Regions from separate parts of the Streptomyces sp. NPDC004284 genome, predicted to be linked through region 2. Evidence: riboswitches for the same ligand, from Rfam matches in the RefSeq annotation. Region 2 holds a riboswitch; each other region holds the start of a gene.

Region 1 (3,649 bases), on a different contig from region 2:
TGGAGACCTGCGGCTCGATGCACTCGTAGACGCCCGCGATCGAGGCGATCGTCGCGGTCGGGGCGATGGCGAGGAGGAGGCTGTTGCGCATGCCGGTCGACGCGATGCGCTCGCGCAGGGCCGTCCAGCGCTCCGGCCAGTTGAGCTCCACGTCGTAGTGGTCGGGGTGCAGGACGCCGCGGGCGGTGCGGGTCTTGTCCCAGGCCGGGAGCGGACCGCTGCGCTCGGCGAGGTCGGCGGAGGCCTCGTACGCCGCGAGCATGATCCGCTCGGCGATCTTCGTCGACAGGGCGCGCGCCTCGGCCGAGTCGAACGGCAGCTTCAGCTGGAAGAAGACGTCCTGGAGGCCCATCGCGCCCAGGCCGACCGGACGCCACTTGGCGTTGGAGCGGCCCGCCTGCTCGGTCGGGTAGAAGTTGATGTCGACGACCCGGTCGAGGAAGGTGACGGCCGTGCGGACGGTCTCGTCCAGGCGCGCCCAGTCGATGTCGCCGCCGGTCACGAAGGCGCCGAGGTTCACCGAACCCAGGTTGCAGACGGCCGTCTCGCCGTCGTTGGTGACCTCGATGATCTCGGTGCAGAGGTTCGAGGAGTGGACGACCGTGCCCGGCTCGGCCGTCTGGTTGGCCGTGCGGTTCGAGGCGTCCTTGAACGTCATCCAGCCGTTGCCGGTCTGCGCGAGGGTGCGCATCATCCGGCCGTACAGGTCGCGGGCCGGCATCGTCTTGCGGGCCAGACCGGCGGCCTCGGCCTTGAGGTAGGCGGCGTCGAACTCCTCGCCGTACAGGTCGACGAGCTCGGGCACGTCCGCCGGGGAGAACAGCGACCACTCGGCGTCGGCGTTGACGCGGCGCATGAACTCGTCCGGGATCCAGTGCGCCAGGTTCAGGTTGTGCGTACGGCGCTGGTCCTCGCCCGTGTTGTCGCGGAGCTCCAGGAACTCCTCGATGTCCGCGTGCCAGGTCTCCAGGTAGACGGCGGCGGCGCCCTTGCGGCGGCCGCCCTGGTTCACGGCGGCGACGGAGGCGTCGAGGGTCTTCAGGAACGGCACGATGCCGTTGGAGTGCCCGTTGGTGCCGCGGATCAGCGAACCGCGGGCGCGGATGCGGGAGTACGACAGGCCGATGCCGCCCGCGTGCTTCGAGAGGCGCGCGACCTGGTGGTAGCGGTCGTAGATGGAGTCCAGCTCGTCCTGCGGGGAGTCCAGGAGGTAGCAGGAGGACATCTGCGGGTGGCGGGTGCCGGAGTTGAAGAGCGTGGGGGAGGACGGCAGGTAGTCCAGACGGCTCATCAGGCCGTACAGGGCGGCGACTTCGTCCAGCGCGCGGGCGCTGTCGTCCTCGGCGAGGCCGCAGGCGACGCGCAGCATGAAGTGCTGCGGGGTCTCGACCACCTTGCGGGTGATCGGGTGGCGCAGCAGGTAGCGCGAGTAGAGGGTGCGCAGGCCGAAGTAGCCGAAGCGGTCGTCGCCGGCCTGGTCGATCGTGGCGTCGAGCCGGGCCGCGTGCGCCGCGACGAGCTCGGCGGTGCGGTCGGCGATGAGGCCCTCGCGGTGACCGACGGCGACGGAGGCCGAGAAGGAGACGGCGCCCTGGCCGGCGGCCTCGTCGGCGATGGTGATGGTCAGGAGCCGGGCGGCGAGCCGGGAGTACGCGGGGTCCTCGGCGATCAGGCCGGCGGCCGCCTCGGTGGCCAGCTCGCGCAGCTCCGCCTCGTCCGACGTGGCGCTGCGGCCGCGCAGCGCGGCGGCGGCGACCTTGCCGGGGTCGGTGTCCGGGAGGTCGGCGGTGAGATCGGTCAGGGTCCGCAGGAGTACGGTCCCGGGGCCGTCGGTCTCGATCGCTGCGGCCGGATCGGCGGGCGCGATGGTCACGTGGGGGCTCTCCCTCGCTCGGCTCGGGGCCAGGGCGGGGGGAGGCGGGCAGGCGGGCACCCGTACGCGCGGGCGCGCCGCGTCCACCGGCCCACTCCGCGAGGCCCGGACGTCTGTGACACCCGGAACGGACGGACCGGGCGCGCTGCCGGCAGGTCCTCGGACTCGCTCCGTACGAAGCACGAAACCGCACGAAGCACACCGTTGCGGGACAGTTCCGGATTCGCGCCGGATTTCCCTGCGTCGACAGCGAGGACGAGCATACATGTGGGGGGCGCCGCTCGTGGCACCCCCCACATGTTGTGTCGGTCCCGGGAGTTACAACTCCAGGGCGTACGTGCGCAGCGAGTGATCGGAGATCGGCTCCCAGTCCCGTTCGGGGGTGCGGACGAAGCCGAGCCGCTCGTAGATCCGGTGCGCGGAGACCATCAGATCGGCCGTGGAGAGCACCAGGCGCGCGCAGCCGGGGAGGGCCCGCGCCCGGTCCACGCAGGCGCGTACGAGGGCCTCTCCGACGCCCCTGCCGCGGGCCGCCGGCGCGACCACGAGCATCCGGAACTCGGCCTCGCCGGGGACGGCGATGTCCGCCCAGGGGGTGCCGCCGGGGGCGAAGGTGACCCCGCCGACGATCCCGCCGTCGGCGTCGACGGCGACGAGCACCTCGCTCTCGCGCGCCCGCCGGGCCGTGTCGCGGAGCACGTCCAGGTAGAAGTCGTCCTCGCCGTGCAGCAGCAGCCCGTCATTCAGATAGGTGAACCCGGTGAGGTCGCCGAGCTCCTCGTACTCCTCGGGCCGTACCGCCCTGATCGTGAAGTCCATGCCCGCCAGTCTGCCGCGCCCGGCCGTGCGGAGGGGCCCGGGTTTCTCCTGGTGAGATCCCGGGCCCCTCCTCGACGTGTCCGTGGGTCAGTGCGCTCCGGCGCCGACCTTCGGGAGGTCGCGGACGCCGGCGTCGCCCGCGTCCGCCGTGTAGTCCTCGGGGGAGGTCTCGTCGACGCCCTCGGGGGCCTTGACGGCCTTGAGGACGAAGGTCAGGACGACCGTGACGAGGACGTTGAGCGCGAAGGAGGTGAGGCCGATGTAGCCGATCTCACCGATGCCGGGGATCTCGGCGGCCGAACCGCCGAAGTGCTTCTGGGCCGGGTTGGTCGGGCTGGCGACGCCGTACGCGGTGACCGTGCCGTACACCATGCCGACGGCCCAGCCGGCGAGCAGCGCCCAGCGGTGGAACCAGCGGGTGAACAGGCCGCCGACGAGCGCCGGGAAGGTCTGCAGGATCCAGATGCCGCCGAGCAGCTGGAAGTTGATCGCGACCGTCTTGTCCATGGTGAGGACGAAGATCAGCGCGCCGACCTTCACCAGGAGGGAGACCAGCTTGGAGACCTTGGTCTCCTGGGCCGGGGTGGCGTCCTTCTTGATGAAGTCCTTGTAGATGTTGCGGGTGAAGAGGTTCGCCGCCGCGATCGACATGATCGCGGCCGGGACGAGCGCGCCGATGCCGATGGCGGCGAACGCGACGCCCGCGAACCAGTCCGGGAACATGTCCTCGAAGAGCTGCGGGATGGCGAGCTGGGGGTTGGTGACCTTGATTCCCGCGGCGATCGCCATGAAGCCGAGCAGCGCGAGCAGGCCCAGCATCAGCGAGTACAGCGGCAGGATCGTGGTGTTGCGGCGGATGACCTCGCGGCTCCGGGACGACAGCGTCGCCGTGATGGAGTGCGGGTACATGAAGAGCGCGAGCGCCGAGCCGAGCGCGAGCGTCGCGTACGTCCACTG
Region 2 (3,649 bases):
GGATGGCCGGGAGCTTCGCCGGGTCCATCGAGCTGATCTGCGCGTACTCGTCGAGCAGCTGCTCCAGGCGCGCGATGTCGCCGTACGAGTCGGCGCGGGCCATCGGCGGCACCAGGTGGTCGACGAGGGTCGCGTGGACGCGGCGCTTGGCCTGGGTGCCCTCGCCCGGGTCGTTGACGAGGAACGGGTAGATCAGCGGGATGTCGCCGAGGGCCGCGTCGGGGCCGCAGGCGGCGGACAGGCCGGCGTTCTTGCCGGGCAGCCACTCCAGGTTGCCGTGCTTGCCCAGGTGGACCATGGCGTCGGCGCCGAAGCCGCCGTCCTCGGCGCGGGCCGCGATCCAGCGGTAGGCGGCCAGGTAGTGGTGGGACGGCGGGAGATCGGGGTCGTGGTAGATCGCGATCGGGTTCTCGCCGAAGCCGCGCGGCGGCTGGATGAGGACGAGGAGGTTCCCGCGGCGCAGGGCGGCGAGGACGATGTCGCCCTCCGGGTTCTGCGAGCGGTCGAGGAACATCTCGCCGGGCGCCGGGCCCCAGTGCTCCTCGACCTGCTCGCGGAGCTCGGCGGGCAGCTGCGCGTACCAGCGCTTGTAGTCGGCGGCCGGGATGCGGACCGGGTTCTTCGCGAGCTGCTCCTCGGTCAGCCAGTCCTGGTCGTGGCCGCCGGCCTCGATGAGGGCGTAGATCAGCTCGTCGCCGTCGCCGGAGACGAGGCCGGGGATGTCCTCGACGGGCCCGAAGTCGTACCCCTCCTCCCGCAGCCTGCGCAGCAGGGAGACGGCGGAGGCGGGGGTGTCGAGGCCGACCGCGTTGCCGATGCGGGAGTGCTTCGTCGGGTACGCGGAGAGGACGAGCGCCAGCTTCTTCTCGGCGTTCGGGATGTGGCGGAGCCGGGCGTGCCGGACGGCGATCCCGGCGACGCGGGCCGCGCGCTCGGCGTCGGCGACGTACGCGGGCAGGCCGTCCTCGTCGATCTCCTTGAAGGAGAACGGGACGGTGATGAGGCGGCCGTCGAACTCGGGCACGGCGACCTGGCTGGCGGCGTCCAGCGGGGAGAGGCCCTCGTCGTTCTCCTCCCAGGCCTCCCTGGACCCGGTCAGGCACAGCGCCTGGAGGATCGGCACGTCGAGCGCGGCGAGCGCGCCCGCGTCCCAGGCCTCCTCGTCGCCGCCGGCCTGCGCCTCGGCGGGCTTCGTACCGCCCGCCGCGAGGACGGTCGTGACGATGGCGTCGGCTCCGCGCAGGACGGAGATCAGCTCGGCCTCGGGGGCGCGCAGGGACGCCACGTACAGCGGGAGGGCGCGGGCGCCGGCGTCCTCGATCGCGCCGCAGAGGGCGTCGACGAAGGCGGTGTTCCCGCTCATGTGGTGGGCGCGGTAGTAGAGCACGGCGACGGTCGGGCCGGTCCCGTTGCGCACGGTCCGCTCCAGCGGGCCCCAGGTGGGGGCGGCGGCCGGGGCCTCGAAGCCGTGGCCGGTGAGCAGGACGGTGTCGGAGAGGAAGCGGGCCAGCTGCTCCAGGTTCGCCGGGCCGCCGTGCGCCAGATAGGCGTGCGCCTCGGTGGCGACGCCGACGGGGACGGTGGAGGCCTCCATGAGCTGGGCGTCGGGAGCCTGTTCGCCGCTGAGCACGACCACCGGCTTCCCGGCGGCGCGGATCGCGTCGAGGCCCTCCTGCCAGGAGCGGACGCCGCCGAGGAGCCGGACGACGACCAGGTCGGCGCCGTCGAGCAGCCCGGGGAGGTCCGCGAGGGGGAGGCGGGAGGGGTTGGCGAAGCGGTACTCCACCGGCCCCCCGGCCGCGCGGGCGCTGAGCAGGTCGGTGTCGGAGTGCGACAGCAGCAGGAGCATGGCGAGCTCAGGCCTTCCTCGGGGTTGTCCGCGCCCCGGGTGGTCGTGTGGACGGCGGGAGTTCCTGACTCACCCGTCCCTCGCGGGTACGGGCTCACAGTGGCGGGACCGCGCCGGATTCTCACCGGGCTTCCTCCCCGGGGTCCTGGGACCCCATGCCGATCTGCATCCTAGATCGTGCCGGGGTCGGGCCCCAGGGAGCGTCGGGGTCGGCCGGATCACACCGGGACGTCCGACGGCGGCACGGGCGAGCACCGGCGGGCCTCGAGCACCAAGGACCGGCAGGCACCGGCAGGGCCCGGAGCGCCAGGAGTCGGCCGGATCACACCCGGTGGTCAGGCGGTTCCCCGTGGGTATGCTCGCCGCCATGCCGCCCACCCCACCCCCGACGCCCGAACCGGGCGAAGCTCGCATACGGGACCGTGGCGACGCCTGCCCCGGGGCGCTGCGCCTGCACCCCGCCGACGACGGACGCCTGGCCCGACTGCGCCTGCCCGCAGGGCGCCTGACGACACATCAGGCGGAGACGCTCGCGGTCGCGGCGGAGACGCTCGGCGACGGACGGATCAGCATCACCTCGCGCGGCAACGCGGAGCTGCGCGGGCTCGGCGAGGGCTGCGGGGCAGACCTGGCGTCCCTCCTGGACGGGGCGGGTCTGCTGCCCTCCCCCACCCATGAGCGCGTCCGCAACATCGTGGCCTCGCCCGGCGCGGGACTCGACGGACTCGGCTCCGCGGACGTGCAGTTGTGGGCCCGCGCACTGGACACCGCACTCTGCGCCGAGCCCCGGGCGGCGTCGCTCTCGGGACGGTTCCTGTTCGTCCTGGACGACGGGCGCGGGGACGTCGCCGGGCTCGGCGGCGATGTGAGCTTGATCGCAGGGCCGGACGGATCCGTCCTGCTGCGGCTGGGCCCGGAGGCCTTCCGGCTGGCCGCGACCGACGCCGTCCGGGCCGCCCTCACCGCCGCCCTCGTGTTCCTCGACGCCGCCGGGGCCGCCGGGAACGGGGCCTGGCGCCCGCGCGAGCTGCCCGAGGAGCACGTGCCCGACTGGGCCGGAGCCCTCGCGCGGGCCGGGATCACGGCGGAGCCCGTACCCGTACCGCCGCTTCCCGCGTCCCCGCCGCCCGCGCCCGGCCCCCTCGGCGAGCGCGCCCTGCACGTCCTCGCCCCGCTCGGCCGGCTGACGGCCGCCCAGCTGCGGGCCCTGGCCGACGGGGCCGAGGAGCTCCGGCTCACGCCCTGGCGGGGGGTGGTCGTCGTGGGGGCCGCCGACCGGGACCTGGCGGAGCACGGCCTGATCACCCGGCCCGACCTGCCCTCGGTCGGGGTCAGCGCCTGCACCGGACGCCCCGGCTGCGCCAAGTCCCTCGCCGACGTACGGGCGGACGCCGCCCTCGTCCGGCGAGGGGGCCTGCCCGTCCACTACTCCGGGTGCGAGCGCCGCTGCGGCCACCCGCACGGCACCTGGGTGGACGTCCTCGCCACCGGCGACGACACCTACCTGGTGAACGGCGTACCGACCCCCCGCACCTCCCTGCCCGAAGCAGTGACCACGGCCCGCACGACGAGATGAGCGAGAGCACCAGGATGTTCGACTACGAGAAGGACGGGACGGAGATCTACCGCCGGTCCTTTGCCACCATCCGCGCCGAGGCGGACCTCTCGGGCCTGCCCGCCGACGTCGCCCAGGTGGCGGTCCGGATGATCCACGCCTGCGGGATGACCGACCTCGTGCAGGACATCGCCCACTCCCCGGGCGTCGTCGCGAGCGCCCGCGCCGCACTCCGGGCCGGCGCG
Region 3 (3,649 bases), on a different contig from region 2:
CCAACACCCGCACGGCACGCTCCCGCGCCGACGGCACCCCCGTCGCGGTGGCCCGCGCCCGCACCCCGGCGACCGGCCCCCGGACGGCCGCGCGGTCACGGGGCGTCGCGGAGGACCGGGCGGGCGTGGCGGAGGACCGGGCGGGCGTCGGCGCGGACGGGCGCGCGGCGCGCGCCTGGGCCGACGGCACCCCCGTCGACGGCGCCCCCGCCGAGGCGGCCCGGACCCGCGGCGCGGCGCCCGGACCGCGAACGGCGGCACGGGCACGCGGCACCGCGGGGGCCCGGGCGGGTGTCGGCGCGGGGGCCCGGGCGGGTGTCGGCGCGGGAGCCCGGGCGGGTGTCGGCGCGGAGGGCCGCGCGGCGCGCGCCCGGACGGGCGTCGGCGCGGGCTCCGGCGCGAGAGCCTGGGCGGGCAGGACGGCCGTCCGGGGCGGCCCGGTACGCGGCCGGGCGACGGTGGCGGCGGCCGGCCCCGGTTCGGCGGCGGCGTCCGGCGCGACCGGCCGGGGCTCCGGATCGGGATCGGGATCGGGCTCCGGCCCCCGCTCCGGAGCCTCGGAAAGCCCCGGCTCAGGCTCCCGGTCCCGCTCCCGCTCCCGGTCCCGGTCCACCGAAAGCCCCGCCGCAGGCTCCCGCTCCGGCTCCGGCTCGAACTCCGCCTCCGCGTTGAGCAGTTCCTCCGCCTTCTGCGCGATGGCCGCGACCACGGGCGCCGGGAGCCAGCTCCCCGACTCCTCCCGGTGGGGGTCCGCGAGCGCGGCGAGCTCGGTCACCGGTGGGCGGTCGTCCGGCCGCTTGGACAGACAGCGCCGTACGAGCTCCGCGAACGGCCCGTCGACCCCGGCGAGGTCGGGCTCGTGGTGGACGAGCCGGTACAGAAGCTCCGCCACCGAACCGCCGCCGAAGGGCCCGCGGCCGGTCGCCGCGAACGCGAGCACCGCGCCGAGCGAGAAGAGGTCCGCGTCGGGCCCGACCGTCCGCCCCTCCGCCTGCTCCGGCGACATGAAACCGGGCGATCCGACGACCAGGCCCGTCCCCGTCAGGGCCGTCTCGTCGGCGGAGCGTGCGATGCCGAAGTCGATGAGCAGGGGGCCGGACAGCGAGAGCAGCACGTTGGACGGTTTGACGTCCCGGTGCACGAGCCCCGCCCGGTGCACGCCGTCGAGGGCGTGCGCGAGGCCGGAGAGCAGCCGCCAGAGGGCCGGTTCGGGGAGCGGTCCGTGCGCCAGGACCGCCTCGGAGAGCGCGGGGCCCGGCACGTACGCGGTGGCCAGCCAGGGCACCTCCGCGTCCGGGTCGGCGTCGAGGACCGGGACCGTGCCGGCGCCGCGCAACGACTGGGCGGCCCGCACCTCCCGGGCGAAGCGCGTGCGAAAGCCCGGGTCACCGGCGAGCGCGCCGTGCACCACCTTGAGCGCGACCGTGCGGCCACCCCGCGAGCGGCCCAGGTAGACGCGGCCCATGCCGCCCTCGCCCAGCCGGTAGAGGAGCCGGTAGGGACCGATCCCCCGCGGGTCGCTCTCGGTCAACGCCCGCATTCCGCACCCCCGTGAAGACGCCGTCGGCATGTTGTCGTGGCGGCGCCAGCATGGCACAGCGGTCCGCTCCCCGGCAGCGCCTCGGCGAACCCGCTCCCGCCCCGGTGTGAGGCGCCTCCCACCCCCGGGGCGGCGGGCGTACGGGCCGGTAGAGTGGGCGCGTCGTCATCATGCCCGTACGGGGGGAAGCCGGTGGAAATCCGGCACTGACCCGCAGCCGTGAACCGTCTCCCCCCGGAGATTCCGGAGGTCGGTGAGTCGGAATGCCCCGCCCGGGACATGACCGCCGGCACCGTCGAGGAATACGGAGCCGGAGCCTGGTGCCCCCGAGGCGTGCCGGTGCCCGGCCGCAGGAGAGGGCCCCATGAACACCGTCCGCCGCGGCGCCGCCGCGCTCGCCGCCGCCGCAGCCGCGCTCGGCACCGCAGCAGCCGTTCCGGCCGTCGCCGCGCCCTCCCCGTCCGCCTCCGCCGGTGCCTCCGGGACCGGCCTGTACGGCACGAAGGACCCGACGTACGACGGTGTCTGGCGCCAGTCGCTCGCCTTCCTCGCCCAGCGCGCCACCGGTTACCAGCCCGCCGACCGGGCCGTGGACTGGCTGCTCGGCCAGCAGTGCGCCGACGGCTCGTTCGCCTCGTACCGCGCGGACGTGACGAAGCCCTGCGACCCCAGGACGATGCGGGACACCAACGCCACCGCCGTCGCCGTCCAGGCGCTGCGCGCCGTGCGCGGCCAGGCCGCCGCCCCGGAGAAGATCGACAAGGCCGTCAAGTCCGGCTCCGACTGGCTGCGGACCGTGCAGAACAAGGACGGCGGCTGGGGCTACGGCGCCGGCGGCGCGAGCGACGCCAACTCCACCTCGGTCGTCGTCGGCGCGCTCGCCGCGATCGGCGTGCGGCCCGCTTCGTTCACCTCCGCCGAGGGCCGCACCCCGTACGACGCGCTCCTCTCCTTCGCCCTGCCCTGCTCCGACAAGGACGGCGCCGGGGCGTTCGCGTACCAGCCGGACAAGACCGGCAAGCTCCTCGCCAACGCCGACGCCACCGCCGCGTCCACCCTCGCCGCGCTCGGCAAGAGCATCGTCGCCACCAAGGCCTCCCCCCAGCAGCCGCCCGTCTGCCACGACCTGTCGAAGCCGACCGTCGAGCGGGCCGCGCTGAACGGCGCCTCCTACCTGGCGAAGGCCCTCGCGAAGACCGGGCACCTCACCCTGCCGCCGATGCCGGGCGCCACCGACACCACCGAGCAGCCCGACATCGGCAACACCGCCGACGCCGTGGTCGCGCTCGCCGCCGCCGGTGCCACGAAGGAGGCCGAGCCGGCGCTCGCGTGGCTGGAGAAGAACTCCACCGCCTGGGCGAAGGAGAACGGCCCGGCCGCCTACGCGCAGCTGATCCTGGCGGCCCGCGCGACGGAGACCGACCCGCGCGAGTTCGGCACGGCGGACCTCGTCGAGCAGCTCAACGCCACCGGCCCCGCGCCCAAGGCCCCGGACACCTCCGCCGCCTCCACCAGCGACGACGAGTCCGGCTTCGACGTCTGGTGGATCATCGGCATCGGCACGGTCGTCGGCGTCGGCATCGGCTTCCTCATCAGCGGCCGCAAGAAGTGAGCCGCGCGCGGATCGCGGGCGCCGCGGCGGGAGCGCTCCTGGCCTTGGCCGCGGCGGCCCCGGCGCAGGCGGCCGGCTACCGCTACTGGTCGTTCTGGGAGAGCGACGGCGGCAAGCCCTGGACGTACGCCACGCTGGGCCCGGCGAGCGCCCGGCCCGCCGACGGCGACGCGATCGGCTTCCGCTTCGCGGTCAGCAACGGCACGGACGACACCTCCCGCCCCTCCGTCGCCCCCGACTTCTCGGGGATCTGCGGGGGCGTGGAGAAGAAGGACGGCACCAAGCGGATCGCGGTCGTCGTCGACTTCGGCGGCCCCACCGACGCGCCGTCCGGGGAGACCTCGCCGAAGAAGCCGGTCGAGGCCGGCTGCGCGGAGGTCCGCGAGGACGCGACGGCCGCGGAGGCGCTGGCCGTGGTGGCGAAGCCGCTGCGGTACGACAGCGTGGCCATGCTGTGCGGGATCGCGGGCTACCCGGCGCGGGGCTGTGGCGAGCAG
Region 4 (3,649 bases), on a different contig from region 2:
CGTTTCCGCGAGAGTGTTCGGTCCCTCCTGCGCGAGCAGGTGCTCGACGCCGCCTACCGGCTCGTCGCCGCCGACGGCTGGGGCGGGCTGCGCATGGCCGGCATCGCGCGGGCCGCCGGCATCAGCCGTCAGACGCTCTACAACGAGTTCGGCTCGAAGGAGGCCATCGGGCAGGCCCTGGTGCAGCGCGAGGTCGAGGGCTTCCTGCTCGGCATCCAGCGTGAACTGGACGCCCATCGCGGGCAGTTGGAGGCGGCGGCCGCGGCGGGCGTCGGCTACACGCTCCAGCAGGCCGTGGACAACCCCCTCATCAAGGGCGTCCTGCTCGCGGCGCGCGGCGGCGAGGACGATCTCCTCGCCTACCTCACCACCCGCGCGGAACCGGTCTTCGGCACGGCGATGGCGATGCTCGACGCGTACGCGACCGAGGCCTGGCCCGACGTCGACGAGGAGTCCCGCGGCCTCGCCGTCGAGACGATCGTGCGGCTCACCGTCAGCCACATCGTCCAGCCGGTGGGCCCGCCGGAGGAGTCGGCGCGGCGCATCGCCAGGATCACGGCGCGGATCGCGTACCCGGGCGGGGCCTGAGGCGGAGCCTCGCGGGAGCGGGAGCGGGAGCGGGAGCAGGAGCAGGAGCCGACGCCGGCGCGGGAGCCGGCGCGGATCGCGTACCCCGGCGGGGTCTGACCCGGCCGGGCGCGGAGCCCGGAGGGGGCGGGGAACCGGGAAGCGGCGGCGGCCGACTGCCTCGGCGTGACAGAACCGTCGGGCCCTTCCACCCCCTGGGGGAGAACCATGAACCGCCGCAACCTGCTCCGCGCCACCACCGCCCTCGGCGCCACGGGCGCCCTCGCGGGCGTCACGGGAACCGGTGCCACCGCCGCCGGCGCGTCCGCGCGCCGCCCGCTCCGGGTGCACCTCGTCCTCTTCGACGGCGTCGAGGAGCTCGACTTCGCAGCCCCCTACGAGGTGCTCTCCGCCTCGGGGTTCTTCTCCGAGCGTCCGGTGGACGTCCGGTACGTCTCCGTCGACGGACCCGGCACCGTCACCGCCGCCTTCGGCACGGAGGTCCGTGTCGACCACCCCTGGGCCCCGCGCGAGGCCGACCTCCTCGTCGTGCCGGGCGGCGGCTACGCGCGCCGGGACAGCCCCGGCGTCTGGGCCGAGATCGACCGGGGCACCCTGCCCCGCGCCCTCGCGGCGGCGGCCCGGCCGGGGCTCACCGTCAGCGCCCTGTGCACCGGCGTCATGCTGCTCTCCGCCGCCGGACTCACCCGGGGCCGCCCCTGCACCACCCACCACAAGGCCCGGCCGGACCTGGAGCGGCAGGGCGGTGTCCTGAAGGGGGCGCGCGTGGTGGACGACGGCGACCTGGTGACCGCCGGCGGCGTCACCTCGGGCCTGGAGCTCGCCCTCTGGCTGGTCCGCCGGGAGCTCGGCCCCGAAGCGGCGAACGGCCTGGAGGCCATGCTGGAGTACGAGGCCCGCGGCACGGTCTGGGTCCGGCCGGACGCGCGCTGACGAAAGGGGTGAGGCCCGCTGCCGGAAACGGGGGATCTTCGGCAACGGACCTCTGTTGAATATTGTACTAGATCATCGGGGGTGGTGCGCCCGGCCCGCGGCGGTGGCGAAGGGTGGCCGTGCGGGGTACACCTCCCCTGAGGCGCGGACACGGCCACCCGGGGCCGGACACGCCCGACCGCGTCGCCGATGACGACGAGGAGGTCGCCGTGGAAGGCAGAAGCAAAGGGATCGTGCGGTCCTTCAACCGTCTCGGCGGGTACGGCTTCGTCGTCCCCCTGGGCTCCGAGGAGCAGGTGTACTTCCGCGCCGAGGACATCGAGAACGAGAGGCGGACGGTCTCCGAGGGGCAGCAGGTCTCCTTCGTCCTGGTCCTCGGCGACGGCCGCTTCGAGGCCAGGGAGCTGCGCGCCTGACACCGGCCGGGCCCCGGAGCGCGGTCGCCGCCCGGTGGTACTGTGCCGAGGCCAGTCGCACCTTTGTACGCACCTGAACGGGTACGTGCACGGGTCAGGGAATCCGGTGGAAGACCGGAACTGACGCGCAGCGGTGAGGGCGACGGGCGGAGCATCGGCCACTGGGCGGCACGACGGGCCCGGGAAGGCGCTCCGTCCGGCCGACCCCGAGTCCGAAGACCTGCTGGCGGCCCCGGCGGCACGCTGCCGTCCGGGGAGGACCGTACGACAGGCTCCGCGTATGAGCCGTGGCCGCAGAGGAAGTTCCCGTGCCGCTCGCACACCCCGTCCGCTCCGCCGTGCTCGCCCTGGCCGGCGTCCTGCTCCTCACCGCGACGGTGACCGGCTGCGGCGGAGGGTCCTCCGCACCGTCCGGGAAGAGCGCCCCTCAGCACGGCCATCCCGTCACCCTCGACGACAACTGCGGACGGCCGGTCCGCGTCGACCGCGCCCCGCGCCGGGCCGTCGCCCTCGACCAGGGGGCGGCGGAGATCATGCTCTCCCTCGGCCTCGCCGACCGCATGGTGGGCACCGCGACCTGGACGGACCCGGTGCTCGAGGGGCTGGAGAAGGAGAACGCGAAGGTGCCGCGCCTGGCCGACCGCTACCCCTCCTTCGAGAAGGTCCTCGACACCGAACCCGACTTCGCGGCCGCCTCGTTCGGGTACACCCTCGGCAAGGGCGGGGTGGCGCCCCGCGAGCGCTTCGAGCAGCTCGGCGTCCCCACGTACCTCTCGCCCACCGACTGCGTCGGCAAGGACAACAGCGGCGACGGCGACGGAGTCCGCACCCGCCCCCTCACCATGGAGACCGTCTACGGCGAGATCCGCGACCTGGCCCGGGTGTTCGCGGTCCCCGAGCGCGGCGAGAAGCTCGTGGCCGGGCTCAAGGCGCGGGTGGCGAAGGCCACGGCGGCGGCCGACTTCACCGACGCCACCGTCCTCTACTGGTACTCGGACTCCAAGTCGCCCTACATGGCGGGCTGTTGCGGAGCGCCCGGGATCGTCACGAACGCGCTCGGGGCGAAGAACGTCTTCGACGACACCCGCGAGGAGTGGCCCCAGATCAACTGGGAGACCGTCGCGGACCGCGACCCCGACGTCCTCGTGCTCGGCGACCTGACCCGCCGCGCGCAGTCCGCCGAGAGCGCCGCCAAGAAGATCGAGTTCCTGGAGTCCGACCCCGTCACCCGGAACATGGCGGCGGTGAAGCACAAGCGGTACGTCCTGCTCAGCGGCCAGGCGCTCAACCCCGGCCTCCGCACCGTCGAGGGCATCGAGAAGGTGGCGGCCGCGCTCCGCTCGTACGGTCTCGCGAAGTGAGCACCACCCGGCAAGGGGCCGCGTCCGCCACGGTGTTCCTGTGGGCGGCGGCCGGACTCGCGCTGCTCGGGCTGTCCGTGGCCGTGGCCGTCACCATCGGCCCGGCGGACATCGGCGTCGGCGAGGCCGGGTCCGTGATCGCCGCCCACCTCGGCGGCGGCGCCTCGGAGCTCTCGCCGATCCGCGACGGGATCGTCTGGGACCTGCGGCTGCCCCGTACCCTCCTCGCCGCCGTCTGCGGCGCCGGACTCGCCGTCTGCGGGGCGGTGATGCAGTCGCTCCTGCGCAATCCGCTCGCCGACCCCTTCGTCCTGGGCGTCTCCTCCGGCGCCTCGACCGGCGCGGTCGCGG

Evidence for each region. A riboswitch is a leader RNA that binds a small molecule or an ion and turns the genes downstream of it on or off. The one in region 2 is predicted to bind cobalamin.
Region 1: it holds a riboswitch for cobalamin, as region 2 does, so the genes downstream of both, ACFYUS_RS02910 (ribonucleoside-diphosphate reductase subunit alpha) here and cobN (cobaltochelatase subunit CobN) in region 2, are expected to answer to the same signal.
Region 3: it holds a riboswitch for cobalamin, as region 2 does, so the genes downstream of both, ACFYUS_RS33360 (prenyltransferase/squalene oxidase repeat-containing protein) here and cobN (cobaltochelatase subunit CobN) in region 2, are expected to answer to the same signal.
Region 4: it holds a riboswitch for cobalamin, as region 2 does, so the genes downstream of both, ACFYUS_RS36505 (ABC transporter substrate-binding protein) here and cobN (cobaltochelatase subunit CobN) in region 2, are expected to answer to the same signal.

Annotation. Positions count from the first base shown of each region.
Region 1 covers NZ_JBIAMJ010000001.1:622,726-626,374, forward strand. The annotation lists gene ACFYUS_RS02910 (ribonucleoside-diphosphate reductase subunit alpha) at 1-1,873, opposite strand, end outside; cobalamin riboswitch at 2,006-2,149, opposite strand; gene ACFYUS_RS02915 (GNAT family N-acetyltransferase) at 2,192-2,692, opposite strand; gene mctP (monocarboxylate uptake permease MctP) at 2,780-3,649, opposite strand, start outside.
Region 2 covers NZ_JBIAMJ010000005.1:84,332-87,980, forward strand. The annotation lists gene cobN (cobaltochelatase subunit CobN) at 1-1,849, opposite strand, end outside; cobalamin riboswitch at 1,889-2,021, opposite strand; gene ACFYUS_RS15155 (cobalamin biosynthesis protein CobG) at 2,205-3,425, shown strand; gene ACFYUS_RS15160 (precorrin-8X methylmutase) at 3,422-3,649, shown strand, end outside.
Region 3 covers NZ_JBIAMJ010000019.1:17,428-21,076, reverse strand. The annotation lists gene ACFYUS_RS33365 (protein kinase) at 1-1,531, opposite strand, end outside; cobalamin riboswitch at 1,680-1,830, shown strand; gene ACFYUS_RS33360 (prenyltransferase/squalene oxidase repeat-containing protein) at 1,905-3,152, shown strand; gene ACFYUS_RS33355 (SCO2322 family protein) at 3,149-3,649, shown strand, end outside.
Region 4 covers NZ_JBIAMJ010000024.1:6,363-10,011, forward strand. The annotation lists gene ACFYUS_RS36490 (TetR family transcriptional regulator) at 1-588, shown strand, start outside; gene ACFYUS_RS36495 (DJ-1/PfpI family protein) at 796-1,521, shown strand; gene ACFYUS_RS36500 (cold-shock protein) at 1,731-1,937, shown strand; cobalamin riboswitch at 2,034-2,159, shown strand; gene ACFYUS_RS36505 (ABC transporter substrate-binding protein) at 2,246-3,298, shown strand; gene ACFYUS_RS36510 (FecCD family ABC transporter permease) at 3,295-3,649, shown strand, end outside.